3 regions of the Oceanobacter sp. 3_MG-2023 genome follow, and region 2 is predicted to be linked to each of the others. Evidence: predicted binding sites of a transcription regulator. Region 2 holds the regulator's gene; each other region holds the start of a gene.

The links. Region 2 encodes FNR, which switches genes on or off when oxygen is low (the NO sensors DNR and NnrR bind a similar motif). Its sites were predicted from a motif close to TTGATNTANATCAA; they were not measured.
Positions count from the first base shown of each region.
Region 1: the regulator FNR is predicted to act here: its motif matches at 2,405-2,418, upstream of Q8W32_RS06050 (cytochrome-c peroxidase).
Region 3: the regulator FNR is predicted to act here: its motif matches at 4,806-4,819, upstream of ccoM (cytochrome c oxidase subunit CcoM).

Region 1 is NZ_JAUYVX010000005.1:56,224-63,633, forward strand. It holds gene Q8W32_RS06040 (di-heme oxidoredictase family protein) at 1-790, opposite strand, end outside; gene Q8W32_RS06045 (imelysin family protein) at 828-2,309, opposite strand; gene Q8W32_RS06050 (cytochrome-c peroxidase) at 2,620-3,852, shown strand; gene Q8W32_RS06055 (FMN-binding protein) at 3,839-4,378, shown strand; gene Q8W32_RS06060 (PepSY-associated TM helix domain-containing protein) at 4,399-5,202, shown strand; gene Q8W32_RS06065 (sulfite exporter TauE/SafE family protein) at 5,275-6,033, shown strand; gene Q8W32_RS06070 (3-deoxy-7-phosphoheptulonate synthase) at 6,035-7,099, opposite strand.
Region 2 is NZ_JAUYVX010000010.1:88,508-95,917, forward strand. It holds gene nosP (nitric oxide-sensing protein NosP) at 1-130, shown strand, start outside; gene Q8W32_RS10610 (NahK/ErcS family hybrid sensor histidine kinase/response regulator) at 127-2,751, shown strand; gene greB (transcription elongation factor GreB) at 2,813-3,292, opposite strand; gene ttcA (tRNA 2-thiocytidine(32) synthetase TtcA) at 3,357-4,208, opposite strand; gene fnr (fumarate/nitrate reduction transcriptional regulator Fnr) at 4,424-5,203, opposite strand; gene Q8W32_RS10630 (sulfite exporter TauE/SafE family protein) at 5,367-6,023, opposite strand; gene ccoS (cbb3-type cytochrome oxidase assembly protein CcoS) at 6,020-6,241, opposite strand; gene Q8W32_RS10640 (heavy metal translocating P-type ATPase) at 6,303-7,410, opposite strand, start outside.
Region 3 is NZ_JAUYVX010000013.1:88,555-95,964, reverse strand. It holds gene mrdA (penicillin-binding protein 2) at 1-1,532, shown strand, start outside; gene rodA (rod shape-determining protein RodA) at 1,529-2,671, shown strand; gene mltB (lytic murein transglycosylase B) at 2,697-3,674, shown strand; gene Q8W32_RS12720 (septal ring lytic transglycosylase RlpA family protein) at 3,671-4,441, shown strand; gene ccoM (cytochrome c oxidase subunit CcoM) at 4,559-4,678, opposite strand; gene Q8W32_RS12710 (hypothetical protein) at 4,840-5,205, shown strand; gene Q8W32_RS12705 (hypothetical protein) at 5,202-5,504, opposite strand; gene Q8W32_RS12700 (glycosyltransferase family 1 protein) at 5,547-6,722, opposite strand; gene Q8W32_RS12695 (helix-turn-helix domain-containing protein) at 7,137-7,410, opposite strand, start outside.

The DNA of each region.
Region 1 (7,410 bases), on a different contig from region 2:
CCGGATCGGCCAGGGCTTCCAAGTCGGACTGTGCGATCAATTCCAGCAACCCCATCCCGTGGATCGCCGGCGCATTGCGCACACTAAAACGGGTGTTAGTGTCGAAGTCCCCATAAGCGGCGTAACGCAAATCCAGCTCCGGCTTGCGCAAACTGACGCTACTGCCATCCGGGTATATAAAGGCTTGTTCATGCCATGTGATATAGGCATATGCTTCTGGTGGCACCTGTTGTTGCTCAGCCATGGCCGTTGGTGTGGCTTGACGTAACTGGTGCATCAGGGCAATTGATTGGGTTTGTAACTGGTCGCCATACACAGGGTCAGGAATAACACCGTCATGGCTGTTTGCAGCCGCTGTCATGGCGGCGGCATCATCCAACACCACACTCATACGAATCAGTGGCCCAAACAAAGGGGTATCGGCATTATCCGGCATACGGCTTTTACCGCCCCGAATATGGCAAGCGAGACAACCGCGGGCGTTATAAATCGGCCCCAGTCCATCACGTGCATCGGTAATAGTAGGTGCCTTGACCCAAGGTTGGTGCGCCAAGGCCCGACCGGCATAAAACAGCGGCCGCTCTTGCTCTGGCAAATTAGGTGTTACCTTGTCCAGTTCCGGGAACGGGATAATCGAGGTTGTCGCAGCCCCACCAGGGCGTGTTTCTGCCGGTTCAGGCTCCGGTATCCGCTCGGAACAACCACTGCTGGCAATAACCCAAACTGCCAACATAAAAATGCCAAAAAGCCGGGATAAACCCGGCTTCAGGTGAAAACAGAGACGGCGCATCAGCCAGCCTCCGTCAACAATTGATCAGCCATTGAAATTAGCACTCAGTGGTTGGATCAGTGGTATCACACTCGGAAGCATCAACATCGACAACCACATCGCCGTCGATCTCAAGCGCTTCAGCAACATCGGCAATCACGATTGATTGAGCGTTTAATGCCTTGATTGTATCGTAGGCTGGCTCCTCGGTGGTAGCGTCCATGATCTGTACGTCGAAGGGGGTACCTTCACGGGCCAGGCTATCAATGCTTTCGTAAGCGGTGCTGGTGGTGCTCAACGCCGTTACCATGGAAGCCGCTACCTCTGTCAGACCGGCATCAGCCAGGTAATCATCAAGACCATAACCACTTACCGCATTGGTCGTCACATCGTCAGTGCCGTCCAATGTGCTGTCGTAACCGGCGTATTCACCGTAATAGCTGTTGGAGACGCCTTCGGCATTCAGCCAGATATCGCGGTGCGTGTTATCCGAGAAGCAAGAATGCTCGTCTTCCTGGGAGTTGGAAGAAAAGGCAATCTGCATCCGCTCACCCGCCAGCTCGCCTTCAGACAATGTACCCATACCGGTGAGGATTTCGGCCAGCTTCTGTTTGGCGTCATCTTCGCTGCTGATGGTGGTGAACTCAGTGCGGTATGAAGCGCCGTCAGCCCAGCTATCACGAACGGTTTCCAAATCGTCGATCAGCTTCTCAACCGCCACTTCCATAAATTTGTGACGACGCTCAGACAAGTTGCTGCTGTCGTAAGTGTCGGTCTCAGAATAGCCTTCAGCCAGGTCACTCAGAGGACGGTCACCGCCTTCAGCGTAGTTATACGCTTCGTTGGTTTTAACCGCCTCTTCACGGTCAGTCCCATCCGTGGTTTCACCATCATTGTTCAGGTCCTGTCCCCACAGCAGGAATTCAATTGCGTGGTATCCGGCAATCACATCATGCTCGTCATCGGCGGTGGCAGTATTGGCCAACAGGTCGGCAGTGATATCAATCGTTACATCACCAATGATGTTATTCGACTGATCTTCCGCATCGGCTGCCGTCAAGGCACCACCACCATTAATGCCAGCCGAGTTGGCGGTTACGCCCACCTGATCGGTGCCAAAGTCAGTATCGTTGGTCTGCACATAGTCGATCAGGGCTTCACCTAATGGCCAGGCATTGATATCACCTTCCGGGCCGTCTTCCGAGCTGTAGTCGGTAGAGTCAATCGGGCTCAGGCGGAAGCGATAAACTTCAGTCTGGCCATAAGGTTCACGCGCAACCAGCCAGGCGGTTTTAGCGGCAACAAAGTTATCTTCGGTCGGATCTTCGCGGAAGGTTTGCAAGGCGGTTTGTAATGCTTTGGCCGTGGTCACGGCATCTGAATAAGCGGCGTAGGCAATATCAGCGTTGGTTTCCAACACCTTGCTGACGTTATCAACATTGATAACGGAATCAGACGAAGAGCTGTCTGAGCTACTGCCACAAGCAGTTAACAGGGAAGTTACGGCGATAGCCGCAGCAAGCGAGGTCAGTTTCATCATTTAACACTCCGATCTGGCAATAAAGGAATTTGGCGGACTATTTGTCTTTCGGATAACATCTCATTTACATTAAAACGAAATAGTTCCGATTCGATTTGATTGAGATCATATTACTAATGCAAATGATTTACAAATAGACTTGGGATTGCATTATCGTTAGCAGGATTATTGACGCATGCTAAACTGGCCACCTTGGTAGCAGCCTTCCTGATCACCACAACAAGCTGGGGATCACAACAGACAAGAGCAACCAGCCACCATGCGATTTATCAGCCATTACCCCAAGGGAATGGGCAATACCGGAGTCACCGTGAAAAAGTATTCAATTTTATTGTTGGCGCTGCTACTGAGCAGTTGTGGCAGTTCGTCTGATTCGTCAAGCCTTGCCTTCGAAAGCAAGGCAGCCCTCGGCGAAAGCCTGTTCAACGATACCAATCTCTCATTCAACCGCACCCAGTCCTGTGCCAGCTGTCACGATGCCGACAAGGCCTTTACCGACAGCCGCGAAGATGACAACGGGCTGACTGCTGCCGTATCACTTGGTGATGACGATGTATCCCTGGGAGACCGTAATGCACCAACGGTGCTGTACGCCTCACTGTCACCGGAGTTTCAGGAAGGTACGCGCAGTCGCTTCAACAGCAGCCAGTCCGATTACAGTGGCTGGCTGGGCGGCCAGTTTCATGATGGCCGCTCTTCCACCCTCGCCGATCAGGCCGGTGGCCCGCCATTAAACCCGATTGAAATGGGCATGGCAGATCGCGCCAGCGTAGTCGAACGCCTGTTAGAAAATGAAGATTATATTGCAGCCTTCGAATCCTTGTATGGTACCGATGTGTTTGACGATACTGATACCGCTTACGAAGCCATGACCGACGCCATTGCCACCTTTGAGGCAACGGATGTTTTTGCTCCCTTCGATTCCAAATACGATCGTTCACAACTGAGTTCAAATGATGAGGACTACTACGATTACGGCGTATTATCCAAAGTCGCCTCGGGCAAGGTGCTGTTTTTCTCCCAGCAATTCACCAACTGCGCCACGTGTCACCAACTCAAGTCCCAGGGCTACAGCGGCGAGACCTTTACCGGCTATGAGTACCACAATATTGGTGTCCCGGTGAATACCGCAGTACGGCTGGCCAATGGCTCGGACGATGACTTTATTGATACCGGTTTGCAATTAAACAACAGCGCCGTCACCGCCGATACCGAAGCCGGTAAATTCAAGGTACCAACGCTGCGTAACGTCGCCATCACTGCGCCTTATATGCATAACGGCGTGTTTAATGAGTTGGCCACGGTCGTCAAGTTTTACGATCACTGGCTCACGGGCAGCCGCTACACAATCAACCCTGAAACCGGTGTGGAATGGGCGGAGCCGGAAATCAGCGAGACCATCAGCCTGACCGAACTGCAGGATGGCAGCCTGTTCGATGACGATGACGTCGAAGCACTGGTCTGTTTTATGATGACGCTCACCGATGCCCGCTATGAAAGCCTGATTTCTGATGCCGAGTGGGAAAACTGTGAAACGGAATAATATTCTCTGGAGCCTGACATTATGGTGTCTGGCCAGCATGGCCAGCGCCGACAACTACCTCAGTCAGGAAGCGTTCCTGTCACAGGCGTTTGGCGAGCAGCCAGCAGCGGCCAAAACCCTGTGGCTCAAACCGGAACATAAAGAAGCCGCCACCGCCTTGCTCGGCCATTCTTACGTTGGTTTGCGGGTACGATACTGGCAAGCCGACACCACCAGCGCCTGGATTCTGCAAGAGATTGGCAAAGAGAAGCCAATCACCATCGGCGTGGTGATTACCGATAACCAGATACAATCGGTTGCGGTACTGGCGTTTCTCGAATCCCGTGGCTGGGAAGTACGATACCCGTTTTTTACTGACCAGTTTACCGGGGCGAGGCTGGACAAGTCCCAACAACTCAGCCAGCATATCGACGGCATTACCGGTGCAACCTTGTCGGTGCGGGCCGTAACCAATGTCGCCCGTCTGGCACTGTATCTTGCAGAGCAAACCGGGGTCAGCCACAATCAGGCCGCCACCCAACCCTGACTCCTGATACAGGCTCTGTTTTGAAACTTGTTCCTTTTCTGATTCATTGGCATCGCCGCGGCGGCCTGATCATCCTGCCGGTTCTATTGATGCTGGCCATTACCGGCATCCTGATCAATCACAGCCAGTCACTGGGATGGGCCAAAACACCGGTCTATTCCTCCTGGATCGCCTGGCTGTATGGCATTCAGGACACCACTGTCGAGCAAGGGTTTGCCGCTGGGGATCACTGGGTCAGTCAGGTTGGCGACACCCTGTATCTGGATCACGATGCCATCGGCCATTGCGATCAGCCCTTGTTGGGTGCCTTGCGTTGGCAAGAAACCATTGCCCTGCTGTGTGATAACCGCATTGCCCTGTATTTGCCTGATGGCCAACTGGTTGAAGAACTGGGCAGTCTGCCACTGCAAGCCAGCACACTGGGCATGCTGCCGGATCAAGATGCCCTGCTGCTGTCCAGCCCACCCTATTATCTCGATAACAACAGCTGGAGCTGGCAACCACTACCGCCCGAATCCGTCCCGACAGCGGACTCGCCTTGGGCCACTCTCACTCCCTTGCCTGCTGAACTGGTCGAGTCTCTGAACAAGGACAAGCCCTTGCCGGGGATTTCCCGCGAACGTTTGCTGCTGGATTTACACAGCGGCCGTCTGTTTGGCGAGGTGGGCGTCTGGGTGGTGGATGCCGTCAGCCTTGTGCTGATATTTCTGGCCTTGAGCGGTACCCTCACCTGGCTGAAGCGCGCCTGGCTAAAACGCGGCGGACGTCATGGTCGTCATGGTTGTAGTCGACAGAAGCCGCGGCGCCACAAGCCCGGAATGTAACCTTTAGACATCACCGCAAAACGCCACCTTGCTAACAATACCGATACCCGATCGTCAACGGAGATACTGGCCATGTTGCTTGAACTGCTCACTCCCGCCGACCTGTCGCTGACAGCGGCCATTATCCTGATCGCAGTGGCCGGGTTTACGTCACTGATGACGGCTGCTGTCGGTATTGGTGGTGGCCTGCTGCTATTGGCAGTCATGGCATCACTGGTACCCGTCAACGCCCTGATTCCAGTACATGGTCTGGTGCAGCTGGGTTCCAATGGTAATCGCATGGTGATGACCTGGCGTCATATCGACTGGGCCATGCTGAGGTATTTCAGTATCGGGGCATTGCTGGGAGCCGGGCTGGCCAGTGTGGTCGTGGTGCAATTGCCGCTGTACCTGATTCAGTTTGCGGTGGCGGGTTTTATTCTGTTTCTGGTGTGGGGCAACAAGCCAGGCAAACGTCAGCTCAGCTCAACAGGGCGGGTATTTGCCGGCGCCTTGACAACCTTCCTCACCATGTTTGTTGGTGCCACCGGGCCACTGGTAGCCGGTTTTGTGCATCGCAACAACTACAGCAAATTACAGCTCACCAGTACCTTTGCGACCTGTATGACGCTGCAACATTCGTTCAAGGCTGTGGTATTCGGCACCATTGGTTTTGCTTTCTGGGAGTGGCTGCCACTGGTGCTGCTGATGGTTCTCAGTGGCACCATGGGCACCTGGCTGGGGCTGAAACTGTTAAACCGTATTCCGGGCCGCTGGTTTAAACAGACCTTCCGGATTGTGGTTACTCTGCTCGCCCTGCGCCTGCTCTGGCAGGGCTGGCAGAGTATGTGAGTCACGGTTTGATCTCGCCCAGTTGCTGATGCATTTCACGCAACAGGACTTCGGTCTGATCCCATCCCAGACAAGGATCGGTAATGGACTGGCCGTACACCAGATTGGCCGACATTTTCTGGTTGCCTTCGTTGATGAAGCTTTCCAGCATCACCCCCAGAATCCGCTCATTACCTGCCAGCCGCTGCGCCACCACATCCAGCGCAATGGCGGTTTGGCGACGATGCTGCTTGCAGGCATTGGCATGGCTGCAATCCACCAGTACACCAACATGACAGCCAGCCGCCTGTAACTGCTGTTGTGCCGATGCAATGCTGTCGGCATCGTAGTTCGTCAGGCCATTGCCGCCACGCAGGACAATATGGGTATCCGGATTGCCCGGAGTGGTCAGCATGGCCATTTGACCATGGCAATCCACCCCCAGCGTGTGGTGGCTATGACGGGCGGCCACCATGGCATTGATCGCTGTCATCATGGAGCCGTCGGTGCCATTTTTCAATCCGGTGGGCATACCCAGATGGCTGACCATTTCACGATGGATCTGTGACTCCGCGGTGCGGGCACCAATGGCCGTCCAGCTGATCAGGTCGTCCAGGTACATCATTACCAGCGGGTTCAATGCTTCGGTTGCCAGTGGCAAACCCATTTCGGCCAGTGCCAGCATCACTTTGCGGGAGCGCTCCAGTCCGGCTTGCATATCGCCTTCGCCATTACAATCCGGGTCGTAAGCCAGTCCTTTCCAGCCCACATGCGTCCGTGGTTTCTCGACGTAGGCGCGCATCACAATCAGCAGACGGTCGCCCAGTTCTTTATTCAGGGCGACCAGCCGCTGGCCGTAATCCAGCGCGGCGGTTTCATCATGAATGGAGCAAGGCCCGGTAATCACCAGCAGGCGTGAATCATCACCGTTCAGGATGTTGCGAATCTGCTGGCGTTGCTGCTCAATCTGGATACGCAGGCCATCACTCAATGCCATACGGGCCTTGAGCATGGCGGGGGTGGTAATCGGTCGGACTGCCGGGTCATTGCTACTGGCAGAACGGGAAGTCAAAGTAGATGTTGTCATGTTGCTATTCCTCAAATTTTTTACTGGATATGGTGTCTTTGCTGTGGTCCGGTGATGGGCCAGCGCCAATATCGCGCCCGCACATCACCGCAGCTAAATCGCCACAACCAGAAGCCGCACAGACTGGTGCAAGCTTGAGAAATTTTGAGTTTTGCCAATACTTGCATAGCAACCTCGAACTGAATCCTGTGAAAAACAATCATAAAAAAACCCCGATCAGCCTGCTGCCAATCGGGGTTTCCGGTGGCAGCTGGCTTGAAGCCAAACTGCCGGGTGTTCTATTGACACTACGGGCAGCCTGGCTCCTGACT
Region 2 (7,410 bases):
GCTTGAGACCGCGTCCACCATGTTTGCGCACCATAAGGTGATTGGTTTTAACACCTATGGGGAACAGTTTAACGGCATGCATTTGAACCAGACGTTCACCGGTGTGGCACTGGGAGGAAATGACTATTGAGTGCAGAGGTCGATGAACTCAAGCGGCGCCTGGCCGAACTTGAAGACAAAAACCAGCGGCTGGAAAAAATCAATCAGGCGCTGATGCACCGGGTTGAAGCCGGGCCGGAAAATTCTGACGGTGCCTACGATAACTTCAAGCACTCGGTCTATCTGGCGGAGCAGGTACGTGAACGTACCGAGGCGCTGAATGAAGCGATGCACAGCCTTAAAAGTACCAACGTCGAGCTGGTACGGGCCAATGCCGCCGCCACCAATGCCCACGATCTGTTACGACAAGCGATTGAAAGCATTTCCGATGCCTTTGTGCTGTACGATGCCGACCGCAAGCTGGTGCTGGCTAACTCCCGTTTCAACCAGTTCTGGCAATGCTCCGGTATTGAAATTTCCCCCGGTATGGAACAGCAGCAGATCCATAAACTGTCGCAGCACTACCGCTTGATTGACCGTTATTATGGTGAAGCGGTCAGCACTGGTTATGGTGCCTTGCCGGGGGATGGCAAGGTCTTCCATATGCGTAGCGGTGCCTGGGTGCATGTCAGTGAACGGCCGACACGGGATGGCGGTCTGGTGGTGTTGTACAAGGACATCAGCGCGCTGATCGAAAATGAACGGGCGTTGCGCGAACGGGCGTTGGCGACCAAGTCCCGTACCCTGCAAAATACCCTCGATAAACTTTCGCAGGGAGTGGTGCTGGTCAATCAGGCCCAGCACCTGGAAACCTGGAATCACCGCTTTGCCGAACTGACCGGGTTAAGCAAGGCGGTGCTGGAGTCCGGCTTCAGTTTCTCTGGCATGATGCAGCTGACCGAAGTGGATGACCTCAACCCCTTGTCAAAAGACGGGCAGGGCAGGCCTTGCCTGCAGCTGGAGCAGGTGTTGTCGGATGGCCGGGTGCTGGAAATCCGTACCCATCCGATGCCCGATGGTGAGTTCGTCAATACCTATACCGATATCACCGAACGCAGCCGGGCGGTAAGAGCCTTGGCCGAGAGTGAACAACGTATCCGGGTCATCACCGATACCGTGCCGGCGCTGATTGGGTATGTCGACAAGAACCTCAGTATTATGTTTTCCAACCGTGCCTATGAAACCTGGTACGGTTATGAGCGCGAAGATATCCTCGGCCGCCGCATGGAAGAGATTATCCAGCCGGAGCAGATGCGGCGCTTGCGGCCTTATATCGAACGGGCGCTCAGTGGGCGCAGTGTGAATTTTGAAATCACCGATCCCGCTCCGGATGGCGAAATCCGCCATGTGGTCAAAAACTATGTGCCGGAAATCGACAGTCAGGGAGAGGTGCAGGGGTTTTATGTGCTGATTCAGGATATTACTGAAATCCGCCGGACTTCCGAGGCACTGACCCAGGCCTATCAACACCTGGAGCAACGGGTCGAAGACCGCACCAAGGAGCTGACGGAGCTGAATGGCCAGCTGCTGCAGGAGATCGAAGAGCGGGTGCAAATGGAGCATCGCCTGCGGGATGCCAAGCAGGAAGCCGAAAAAGCCAACCACAGCAAAACCAAATTCCTCGCCGCGGCCAGCCATGACCTGTTGCAGCCGATGAATGCTGCGCGGCTGTTTTGTGCTTCCTTGATGGAACACAATCTGGATGAGCGTACCCGGCAACTGGTGTTTTCGCTGAATTATTCACTCGAAGATGTCGAAAGTCTGCTGGCGGCGCTGGTGGATATTTCCAAGCTGGATGCCGGGGTCGTCAAACCCGATATTACGGCTTTCAGTGCCGGGGACCTGTTGGGGAATCTGGCCAATGAATATCGTACGCTGGCAGCGGATTCCGGGCTGGCGTTTGAGTTTGTCGCCACTTCAGCGGTGATCCTGACCGACTCACAGTTGTTAGCCCGTATTCTGCGTAACTTCCTGACCAATTCCGTGCGTTATACCCGCGAGGGCAAGATTTCTCTCGGTTGTCGCCGTCGTCCACAAGGGCTGGAAATACAGGTCTGGGATTCCGGTGTGGGGATTGCCGAAGACAAGCTGGAGGAGATATTCCTTGAGTTTAATCGCGGCAGCCAGAAAGACACGGCGCGGGACAAGGGGTTGGGTTTGGGGTTGGCGATCGTGGATAAAATGTCCGGTATTCTGGGGCATCCGATCAAGGTGCAGTCCCGACTTGGCTTTGGCTCCTGTTTTTCGGTATTGGTGCCTTATGGTCGCCGCCAGCTGTCCCGCAAGGCAACCACACCGGGATTGGCCTTGTTGGGCAATCAGCAATTTCGGGGACGCCGGGCGCTGGTGATTGATAATGAAGCATCGATCTGTCAGGCCATGGCGGTGTTGCTCAGTGGCTGGGGTTTTGAGGTGATCACCGCGCGTAGTTACGAAGAACTGCTGGTGCAACAACCAGAGCTGGATGCCGGTATTGATTTGATTCTCGCCGATTATCATCTCGACAATGGCGTCACCGGGCTGGATGTGGTTCGGCAGATGCGTACCGATCTGGGGCTGGATGCGCCGGTGCTGATGATTACGGCCAATTACACCAATGTGCTGAAACAGGAAGTGCGGGAGCTGGGCTATCGTTTGATGAACAAGCCGGTACGCCCGGCGAAACTCAAAGCCATGATCCATCATATGATTCATCAGGCCATTGTGGTGTAAATCACGGATTCCAGCTTCCAGCCGGTTTCTGGATCAGAACAGCGGCCAACCTCGTCTCTTGTTATAACGGGGTATCGTAACGAATGGCGGTGATTTCCCATTCCCGGGTTGCTTCTTCTGTTTTGATGAACACATCATCACCGACTGACTTCCCCAGACACGCTCTGACAACCGGCGCATTAACAGAGGCATAATGCTTTTTGCCGTAGATTTCATCCGGGCCAACGATACGGAAAAGCAAGGTGTTATCCTCTTCGTCCATCAGGGTAACCCAGGCACCAAAATAGGCCTTGCCTTCCTGACTGGGGTGGTATTCGCTGACCCGTACAGCGTCCAGCCGTTTTCTGAGATAGCGCACCCGGCGGTCAATCTCTCGCAGCCGTTTTTTGTTGTACTGATAGTCGGCATTTTCAGAACGGTCGCCCAGACTCGCTGCCCAGGTCACTTTTTTGGTGACTTCCGGGCGTTCAGTTCGCCAGAGATAATCCAGCTCCTGCTCCAGCTCTGTATACCCCTCAGGGGTGATGATATTGGTATCCATGGTTCTCCCTTGAAGGTTGGGTGCGCTGTCTGGTGAGGAGCTGCCCAGGGGCCGGGACGCGCCTTTAATCGATGGTGACGATATCGAGCCGGGTGGCCAGGTGCGTCTGGTCTTGTTGTTGTTGCAAATTGACAAAATCAAACAGATTGAGATCGCCGAGCTGGGAGGGGGCGATGTTGCAGATGGCAGCAAAGATATTCTCGCTGCGGCCTGGTTGTATTCTTTCCCATTCGGTCAGCATATTCTTGATGTTCTGGCGCTGCATGTTGTCCTGGGAGCCGCACAGGTTACAAGGGATGATTGGGAACTCCATGGCGGTCGAATAAGCCTGGATGTCTTTTTCCTTGCAGTAGGCCAGCGGACGGATCAGAACGTGCTTTTTATCGTCGCTGAGCAGCTTGGGTGGCATGGCTTTGAGTTTGCCGCCGTAAAACATGTTCAGGAATAAGGTTTCAATGATGTCGTCGCGATGATGGCCCAGGGCGATTTTATTGGCACCAATTTTTTCAGCAAAGCCGTAGAGGGTGCCGCGACGCAGGCGGGAGCACAGGCCGCAGGTGGTTTTTCCTTCCGGCACCAGATCCATGACCACGCTGTACGTGTCTTTTTCAACAATATGGTAGGGAATATCCAGCTTGCCCAGATACTCGGGTAACACGTGTTCGGGGAAGCCGGGCTGTTTCTGGTCCATATTGACGGCAATCAGCTCAAAGTTGACCGGGGCGCTTTTTTTCAGGCTGATCAGGATATCGAGCATGGTGTAGGAGTCTTTGCCGCCCGACAGGCATACCATGATCCGGTCACCTTCTTCGATCATGCAATAGTCTTCAATCGCCTTGCCAACGTTTCGGCGCAAACGTTTATGAAGTTTGTTGAATTCGGTGCGTGCTTTGCGATCAATGACATCGGCGGTCATGCTGGAAAACTCCTGAGCATTCTGGGGCGGAACACTGGCTAAAAATCAGGCGGCGAATTCTAGCGAATAGATTGGCTGGCGTCAGTAACTGTTGCCAGCCAATAACAACGCGGTGGCCGGTTAGCGGGTTCAGGGATGAAACTGGGCACAGAAACAAGGATATAAGGGGTTTTTTGCCGTTACCGCTGAGAAGGGTAACGGCACGCTGTGCGGGATTATTCCGCCGGCGTTTTCTCGTCACATTCAATTTGTGGGTTCAGTCCGGCCATTTCATACAGGCTGTTCATGTCCAGAACGATGATTTCCTTGCTCTGGGTTTCGATCAGGGCATTTTTCTGGAAACGGGTGAATACCCGACTGATGGTTTCTACCGCGAGGCCAAGGTAGTTGCTGATGTCGACCCGCGACATGGGCAGGCGGAAGTGGGTGGCACTGAAACCGCGTCGAGCGTAACGGTTGGAGATATCCAGCAAAAACGAGGCTACACGTTCTTCGGCGTTCTTTTTGCTCAACAGCAACATCATGTTCTGGTCGTGACGAATTTCGTTGCCCATGGTGCGCATCAACTGTTTGCGCAGGTCGGGGAGTTCGTCGGTCAGGTTTTCCAGCTGATGAACCGGAATTTCACAGACGGTGGTGGTTTCCAGCGCTTTGGCGGTGAGAGGGTAATCACCGGCATCGTAACCGGCCAGGCCAATCAGTTCGCTGGCGAGATGAAAGCCAGTGATCTGTTCTTCGCCATTACTGGCCAGGGTGTAGGTTTTCAGGGCACCGGTACGTACCGCAAACACGGACTGGAATTCATCCCCTTGCTGGAATAACAGCTGGCCTTTTTGAATGGGTCGGCCACGGCGAATGATATCGTCCAGTCGCTCCATATCTGTGTCACTGAGCGAGAGTGGCAGACACAGTGCGTTCAGGGAGCAAGTCTGGCAGTGGGGTTGATTACCGCGCAAGGGAGGGTGCGCAGGCTGTGCAGCTTGGTTTGTTTTCATTGAGCTCACCGTGTCGGGTTTTCCGTTATGTAGGGAAGAACCGTGTTCCATTAATTTTCGTATGGTCTTAGCTCGACGAGTGGCTGTCAAGACATTGGTCAAGGTATTGAGTCAAGGTATTGTCAACGGATGATCAGTCGCTGATCAATAACGACCCTGGCTACTATAACCAGATGGCTGCTGCAGTCCAAACGCCGTAACCAATCAGTAACAGTCCGGCAATGATACGGCTAAGGCTGTGACTGAGTAATCGGCTCAGGCTGGTGGCGGCGAGGCCACTGGCGAACAGGGCAGGCAGTGTGCCAAGGCCAAAGCAGAACATGGTCAGTGCCCCTTTGAGGGGATCACCATTGGCGGCGACCCAGCTCAAAGTGCTGTATACCAGTCCGCAAGGGAGCCAGCCCCATAGCAGTCCAAGGCGAAAGCGACTGCTGATCGAATATTGTGTCATCAAGGGGCGGGTAGCAGGCTGCAGCCTTTGCCATAGATATTGGCCAACTTGTTCGATACGGGTGAGCCAGCTTGCCCAGCGGGCAACGTAGAGCCCCATCAGCACCAGCAGTATGGCGGCCAGTGTACGTAATGCCAGCATCAGTACATCATTCAGTTGTTGTAGCCATAAGCCAAGCAGCGAGACGAGCAGGCCGGCAAAGGCGTAACTGGTGATACGACCGCTGTTAAAAGCCAGTGCTGTCAGTAGCGGTTGTTGTTGTGAGCGGGTGCCAATGGCGGCGGCAATGCCGCCACACATTACCAGGCAGTGACTGGAGCCAAACAGGCCCAGCAACAGGGCGGTTAACAGGGAGAGTGGTTCAATCACAATGGGTTTTTATCGGTTGCCGTGGTATGGGGTGCTGGTGTTGTGTCGGTTGCTGCGGGTTGGGTGCTTGCGGGATCGTCATCGTCATCAAAGAGAATTCTGTGAGCCGGAGATTCCATATCATCAAACTGGCCGCTGCGCACTGCCCAGAAAAAAATCAGCGTGGCAATGCTGATCAGGACGATCGAAAGTGGAACAAGTATGTAGATAATATCCATGTTATGTCCATCAAACCAAGCGAGTGGAAGCCATTATAATCTGGCCTTGTGGCTGAGTGTGCTAATTGTGACCGGATACATCCGGTTTGGTCGTCCGGGATAGTCGCAGCGCATTACTGACCACCAAAAGCGAACTGAATGACATGCCAATGGCTGCGGCCCAGGGAGGAATATAACCTGCCGCTGCCACTGGCAAGGCCAGCAGATTATACAGCAGCGCCCAAGCGATATTCTGGTAGATCACCTGGCGGGTACGGCTGGCGGTGTCCAGAGCCTGTAATACACAGTCCAGGCGGCCGCTGGTGACCAGGGCATCGGCGCTGGTTTTGGCCAGGTCCGTGGCGTCACTGACGGCAATGGCAATGTCGGCCCCAGCCAGTACCGGGACATCGTTGATGCCATCGCCAATCATTAATACACGTTCTCCCTGCTGTTGCCACAGGCGTACCTGTTGTAGCTTCTGTTCGGGTGACAAGCCGATCTGGACGTCGTCAATACCCAGCTGTGTTGCCAGTTGTTGACCTGAGGCGCCGGGGTCGCCGGTGAGCAAGGCTGTTTTGATTTTGCGTTGGCGCAGGCCCTGGGTCAGGCTGGTGGCGGATTTTCGGATGCTGTCCCCGAGCCGGATCCAGGCTGCAGCCTGACCGTCGACACTGAGCAGCAGCCATTGCCCTTCCTGATGGTTCAACTGACTGGTATCCAGCGAGGAGTGGTCAGGCAAGGCAAAGTCGGGGCGGCCAAAGCGGACGGCATATGACTGTTCTGCTGTTGGCTGCCATTGCCCCTGAATGCCAGCCCCGGTGTGTTGCTGGACCTCGGTGACGGTGTCGGGACGAATCCGGCGAAAAGCGCGAGCAATCGGGTGACTGCTGGATTTTTCCAGTCCGGCGGTAATGGCGAGTACCTGGTCGCTGTCCAGTTCCCCTGCCAGAACGACGTCTTCAATGGTGAGCTTGCCTTGGGTGAGGGTGCCGGTTTTATCGAATACTACCCGGTCGATGGTCGGGAGGGATTCCAGTACGTGGCCTTTGCTGATGAGTAATCCGGCCTCTCGTAGCGCGCCGGTGGCCGCTGTCAGCGCCGTTGGTGTTGCCAGCGACAAGGCGCAAGGGCAGGTGACGACCAGTACCGACAAGGCGATAAAAAAGGCGTGATCGTTACCCTGTTGC
Region 3 (7,410 bases), on a different contig from region 2:
GTATTTCAGAACGGGACCGGGAACAGCTCGAACGACGTCTGGAACTGCGTCGTCGACCCTACGAACCCGTTGTTTTACGCCATCAACTGACCGAAGTTGAAATTGCCAAGGTCATGGTCAACCGGGTTTACCTGCCCGGTGTCGATGTCGAAGCCCAGCTGGTGCGTCATTATCCACAAGGGGAAACCTTTGCCCATGTACTGGGTTACGTCGGACGTATCAACCAGCGGGAACAAAATCACCTGGATACCGATATCGATACCAAACGCCGCTACAGCGCCACCCAATACATTGGCAAACAAGGTATTGAAAAGCGTTATGAAAGTGACCTGCATGGCGAACCCGGCTATCAAAAAGTGGAAACCAACGCCCGCGGCCGTATTTTACGGGTATTGGAGCAGTCAGACCCGACCCCCGGACAAGACCTGACCCTGCACCTCGACAGCCGCCTGCAACGGCTGGCCCAGCAACAACTGGCCAATCACCGGGGCGCTCTGGTGGCTATTGAAGTCAAAACCGGGGGGATTCTCAGCCTCTACAGTAACCCGGGCTTTGACCCCAACCTGTTTGTTACCGGTATATCCCATACCGACTATAATGCCTTGCGTGACAATCCGGATTTACCCCTGTTCGACCGGGCCATACGGGGCCGCTATCCACCGGCATCCACCCTGAAACCCTTTATTGGTATCGGCGTCACCGACCTCGGTGTGACCAGCTGGAGCCGTACTATTTTTGATACCGGCAGCTTTATGCTGGAAAACAGCTCCCGGGTCTACCGGGACTGGAAACGCCAGGGTCATGGCGAAGTCAATCTGGAACGCGCTATCGTCGAATCCTGCGATGTCTATTTTTATGATGCCGCCGTCCGCGCGGGAATTGACAAGCTTGACCCTTTTTTGGCGCAGTTCGGCTTTGGCCAGAACCTGGCGATAGATGTTGATAACGCCTTCTCCGGGCTGCTGCCCGGCCGTGAATGGAAACGCAAACACTACAAAGCCAGCTGGTACGCCGGTGATACCGTCAACCTGGGCATTGGCCAGGGCTATATGCAGGTCACCCCCTTGCAACTGGCCACTGCCACAGCGTTAATGGCCAATCGCGGCAAGTGGGTCGCTCCCCGTCTGCTCTCTGCCCACAGCGGTCAGCATGAAGCGATTGATGAAAGTGAGGCCCAGGACATCAAACTGAACAACGAAGACAACTGGGATCATATGTTTGAAGCCATGCGCAAAGTGATCTCCAGCCCTCATGGCACTGCTCGCGTGCTGCAAAAACACCTGGAGTTTTCCATCGCAGGCAAAACCGGTACTGCCCAGGTTGTCGGCATCAAGCAAGATGAAGAATACGACTCCGACGCCCTGCGCGAGCGCTTGCGTGATCACGCTCTGTTTATCGCCTTTGCACCGGTTGAAGATCCGCAGATTGCGATTGCCGTGGTGGTCGAAAACGGCGAATCAGCGGGTCGTACCGCAGCACCCATTGCTCAATCAGTTATTAATCTTTACCTCAGCGGAAGCACTGGCGAATGAGCAATTCCGACTTCACCCGCACACTGGGTAGCGGCATACACCCGGGATTTGATCGTGGTAAAGCATTATTCACCCGCATTCATCTGGATTTGCTACTGGTGATACTGCTACTGGTGCTGTGCCTGGCCGGCTTACTGATACTGTATACCGGCAGTGGCCGAGATACGCATATGCTGGTACGCCAGGCCGTGCATATGGGCATTGGTTTGCTTGGCATGGGGCTGGCAGCACAGCTACCCCCTCGCTTTTATCAAATGATTGCGCCCTGGGCTTATCTGTTGGCTCTGGTTGCCTTGATCAGCGTGCTGATTGCCGGTGTAGGGGCCAAGGGCGCGCAACGCTGGCTGGCCCTGCCCGGGCTGCCCCGCTTCCAGCCATCGGAACTGGTCAAGCTGATTCTGCCACTCACCGTGGCCTGGTATATGGCCCGGCGACCGGTGCCGCCGCATATCACCGACTTGCTCAAGGCCAGCGGGCTAATTGTTATCCCGACGATACTGATCCTGAAACAGCCCGACCTGGGTACTTCACTGTTGATCTCAGCGTCTGGTCTACTGGTGCTGTTTTTTGCCGGTATGGCCTGGAAGCTGATTGGTTCCCTGATTGCTATCGTCTCAGCCTGTGCCCCACTGATGTGGTTTTTTGTTATGCACGACTATCAAAAACAACGGGTGCTGACCTTCCTGAACCCGGAAAGTGACCCACTGGGGTCTGGCTGGAATATCATTCAGTCAAAAACCGCCATTGGCTCCGGCGGCATTGAAGGCAAAGGCTTTATGCAGGGTACCCAGTCACAACTGGAATTTCTGCCAGAGAGTCATACCGATTTTATTATTGCCGTACTGGCAGAAGAACTGGGTCTGATTGGCGTATTGCTGCTACTGGTGCTGTACTTCCTGATCATATTCCGCTGTCTGGTGCTTAGCAGCCGTAGCGAGACCTTGTTTGGCCGCCTGCTAGCGGGCAGCTTGTCCGTTACCTTTTTTATCTATGTATTTGTGAACATCGGTATGGTTAGCGGAATTTTACCCGTGGTGGGTGTTCCACTACCACTGGTCAGCTATGGTGGAACGTCAGTCGTCAGCCTGATGACAGCCTTTGGCCTGATCATGTCCATGGCAATACATCAAAAACGTTAATCAAAATACTTAACAGGGAATCAGTATGACCAGACTTACACGTCAACTGGCAAAGACTTGCCTGGTTATCAGTCTTAGTGGCTCAGCGCTGGCATATGCCGGTTACGACCAGCACCCTCGCTTTAATGAGTTTGCGGCCGAGCTGGAAAAGGAATATCAAATCCCTCCTGCAGAAACCAGGCGTTGGCTGGCAGAATCGAAAAAACTCGACTCGGTACTGGAAGCCATCGCTCGTCCGGCAGAAAAAACCCTCGAATGGGATAGCTATCAGGATATTTTCCTCACCAGCAAGCGCATTGAAGGCGGCAAGGCCTTTATGGCAAAACATGCCGGACTGTTGGCGGCGGCAGAACAGAAGTACGGCATTCCCAAAGAAATCATCACTGCCATCATCGGTGTGGAAACGTTCTACGGCAGTCGTCAGGGTAGCTACCGGGTACTGGATTCACTGGCCACACTGGCATTCGACTACCCTAAACGGCCGATCTTCTGGCGCGAATTAAAAGCCTTTTTCTCACTGGCCAAAGAAGAAAATCTTGATCCCGCAACCGTCAAGGGCTCTTACGCCGGCGCCATGGGCTACGGTCAGTTTATTCCGACCAGTTTTCTCGCGTATGCCGTTGATGGCGATGGTGATGGCCAGCGTGATTTATGGGCTAACCCAGCGGATGCCATTAACAGCGTCGCCAACTATTTCAACGTCCATGGCTGGCGAGCACACGAGCCGGTGGTACAACGCGCCCGCGTCAGCGGCAACCAGTACCAGCAAGCCGTTAATGACAACCTGAAGCCCAAATGGACTGTCGCAAAACTGGCAGCCATGGGAGTTTCCACCATCGAGCCAGCAAATGCCGAAGACCCTGCCAGCCTGGTCAAACTGATTGGCAAGCAAGGAGCCGAGTTCTGGCTGGCCCACTATAACTATTACGTGATTACCCGCTATAACCATAGCCGTCTGTATGCCATGGCGGTTTATCAGTTGAGTGAGGCGCTGAAACAGTGAAGACCGGCTTTTGGCTGATCATGGCGCTGCTACTCAGCGCCTGCAGCTCGCGTTACCAGCACAAGGAAGACTTCAGTCCTCCAGAACCACCGGATTTATCCACCATAGAGGAGCCCACCCCCACACGGGAACCACTCAGTGTGACGGGTAACGGCCCAACGTATCAGGTGCTGGGGCAACGCTATCAAGTACTGGATCAACCAACGTCATTCCGGCAGACAGGCATCGCCTCCTGGTACGGCATGAAATTCCATGGCCACGCCACCTCCAACGGTGAAATTTACGATGTTTATCAATTTACCGCGGCCCACAAAACCTTGCCGTTACCCAGCTATGTGCGGGTAACCCGTCAAGACAACGGCAAAAGTGTGGTGGTACGGGTCAATGATCGCGGGCCATTTCATGAAGGCCGTATTATTGACCTGTCGTATGCCGCTGCCCACAAAGTGGGCCTGGATGTATCCGGCACCGCCCCGGTCACGGTCGAACTGCTGACCCAGCCTTACCCCGACAAGGTACACTGGATACAGGTGTCAGCCCTGTCCGACCAGTCCAACGCCAGGCGGCAGCAGCAAAGCCTGAGTCAGGCGCTGAAGCCACTGTCGTGGCCTGTGGAGGTACATCAGGGCAATCTGAATGGCAAACCACTCCATAAGGTACGTATCGGCCCGGTACCGGAAGGAGAGCCCTTGCAGGACTTGCTGATCAGGTTGGAAAACCTGCAGATCAACAACCCCGTCATACTCGGTGCTCATCAACTCGACTGAGCACCATTCACATTGCCGTCACGCGCAGCAGATCACAAGCCACAAAAAAAGGGCCACGACCAAACTGGTCGGGCCCGAGGCAAGGGTACTCAGCGCAGAAAATAATAAAACCGGCTCTTATTCTCCAGAGCCGTGTTTTTTGATGTCCTTACGGATAGCCGCATATACACCTACAAAAAATACGCAGGTCAGTCCGACAATCACTAATCCGGCAAAAACAACTTCGTCCATAAACATAGTGGGATTCCTCACTCTTAGTCGGTCTTGCGTTTGACGTGTTGAGGGCAATGTAACAGTCCACACCTGTGTCAAATTGACTCACATCAAGCCGTTTTTCAGCCGCTCTTTATAACCGTTGCTACGCTTGATATGCATCAAAAGCGACATAAGATCAGTTATTGGCTGGCTTGCTTATTGCGCTGAAACAGAAGGCAGGATTTCAGGGAGACGGTTATTCCGATGATCAGGTCATCACCGGCAGAAACAGGGGCAGGGACGTTATCCGGACGAAGATCCCTGTTGTTCCAAAAGATCTTATTAGGGTCGAGCAAACCAGCGCCCACAGGCGCTGGCTGCTGAAAAATGACAGGTCTTGCGTGGCATCCTTGCACAGGGTGCTGTCTGTCATGCTTATTGATCGTTATCTTTCTGGATTACCGAACGCCACTGCAAGGTTAATTCAGGTCATCTGCACCAGCAATTCACAGATTTTTCAAAACGAGTTCAATATCGCACCAAAAAACAACACATTGATAACAAACTAATTAGAGATAATTCGCCCCCGATAGACCCGGGTAGACGGCCCGATCCGCTCCCGATCATCAATCATGGCCGTCGCACCGCGGTACGTTCTGTCCATAATCGGCTTGGTTTTTGGTGTTTGGGTCGGCAAAAACATCTCAATCATCTCAAGTAAATCATGGCTCACGCCGCTTTTTACAAGGGTTCTGAGGTCATCTTCCAATGAAGGCGAATCATAGTGAATTATGCAGCCCTGCTCTTCTTTCGCTAATCGCTTTATTTTTTGTAGTAGTGCGATATTGTTGCGGTTGAATTCAACCATGTGGTTCCCCCCAAGTTGGTACTGGGGATTTTACTGCAACGCTCATACCATTGTTTTGTACTTTGTTCCGATTTGAACAATCGGCTGATCCAACTCACGATCTATATAACGGCTAAACTGACCAGCCACACACTCCCAGCTTAGCTGTTCTGCCGTCACTCGTGCCGCCTTGCCCTGCTCAACCAGATCACTCTCCAATAATGCCTCGGCGGCAGAGACAAACATCCGCTCGGCAATATCCGGCTTCTCTTCAACCGGAGCCAACGAACCGTTAACACCGGACTGAATATGCATATGGGCAGCTGCCATATCAAATGCAGCCACTGGCAAGCCACTGGCCATGGCCTCCAGCGTTACCAGACCAAACGTCTCCGTGACACTGGGAAAGACAAACAGATCAGCGGAAGCAAAATGCCGGGCCAGTGCCTCGCCCGTTTGCACGCCGGCAAAAATCACATCGGGATGGCTGGCCTGAATATCACCACGCATCGGGCCATCCCCCACCATCACCAGTTTCAGATCTGGTCGGGTCACCCGTAACTGGTCATAAGCCGCAATGGCGAGCGGGATATTTTTCTCTGCCGCAATACGTCCGACATACAGCATCACCCGATCACTGTCCTTGACCTGCCAGGACTGCCTGAGACTGATACTACGCCGCCGCGGATGGAACAGATGACAATTGACCCCGTGAGGCAATACCTGAACGTTATGAAAGCTGGATTCACATAAAAAACCGGCGACTTCTTCGGAAGGAACCAGGGTTCCGGCGGTACGGTTATGGAAGCGGCGCAGCCAGTTCAGCGTCAGGGTTCGAATCCAGCCCAAGCCATAATAACTACTGTAACGATGAAAGTTGGTATGAAACGCACTCAACACCGGAATGCCGCGCTCGGTGGCCAAATTCAATGCCGAGTTGCCCAGCGGGCCTTCGGTGGCAATAAAGACAAATTCCGGCTGAAAACGATCCCAGGCCGCCCGAATATCTCCCCGGGCTGGCCAGCCAATCTGTAAATCCGGGTACATTGGAATGGTCAAACCACGGCACCAGACTTCTTCCACTTCTGGACGCCATGTCGAGCGCGGCCGAGTACGAATCAGCTGTACCTGAAAGTGACGAGGGTCCAGCGCATTAATCAACTGGCGCAGGGAATTAGCGACACCGTTAACATCGGGCACATAGGTTTCGGTAACAATACTGATACGAAGTGGAGCCATACGGGTCTGGCACTCTGGCTAAATTCAACCAGTGTGCCAGCACCACCGTGACACTTTGATGAAGCCAATAAAGCCCCATATCACTCCACCAAACGTCAGCTCTCCAAACCAGCCCTCCACGTCATCCTCCGGCTCAGAACGCCTGAACAACAGCCTGAAACCAGGGCGACCCAACCGGGAAAGGGAAATGGAAATGGAACTTACCCAAAAGAAGCAATAGTTTATCGAGCAACCAAAAACAGCGAACAGGATAACAAGCCGGATAACAAACGAATGACAGGCGGGTTATGGGTCATGCGGGGAAAAGAGACAGGCTGGTCAGCCAATACGAGCAGACTGCCCGTCGCAGATACCAGTCACCCCAGTATCAACGACGGGCCGGAGACCCGCATACAGAATGGATATAACCAATGCTTAATGAGTGACTTCTGAAGCACTCATCGAGGACGTCGTTTCTTCACTCAGTTTGGACAAGCGATAACGTAATTGCCGTGGCGTCAATCCCAGCACTTTTGCAGCCATGGTCTTGTTGCCGTTGCACTTATCGATGGCTGCGTGAATATCACTCAGTTCATCTTCTTGCACACGCTGGTAAGGACGTGCATACAGAGTCTTGAAATTAGGCACCACTTGTGTTGCCAGAATCTGAGCAATCTGAGCACCAAGGCAGTGCACCAGTTCAAGGCTG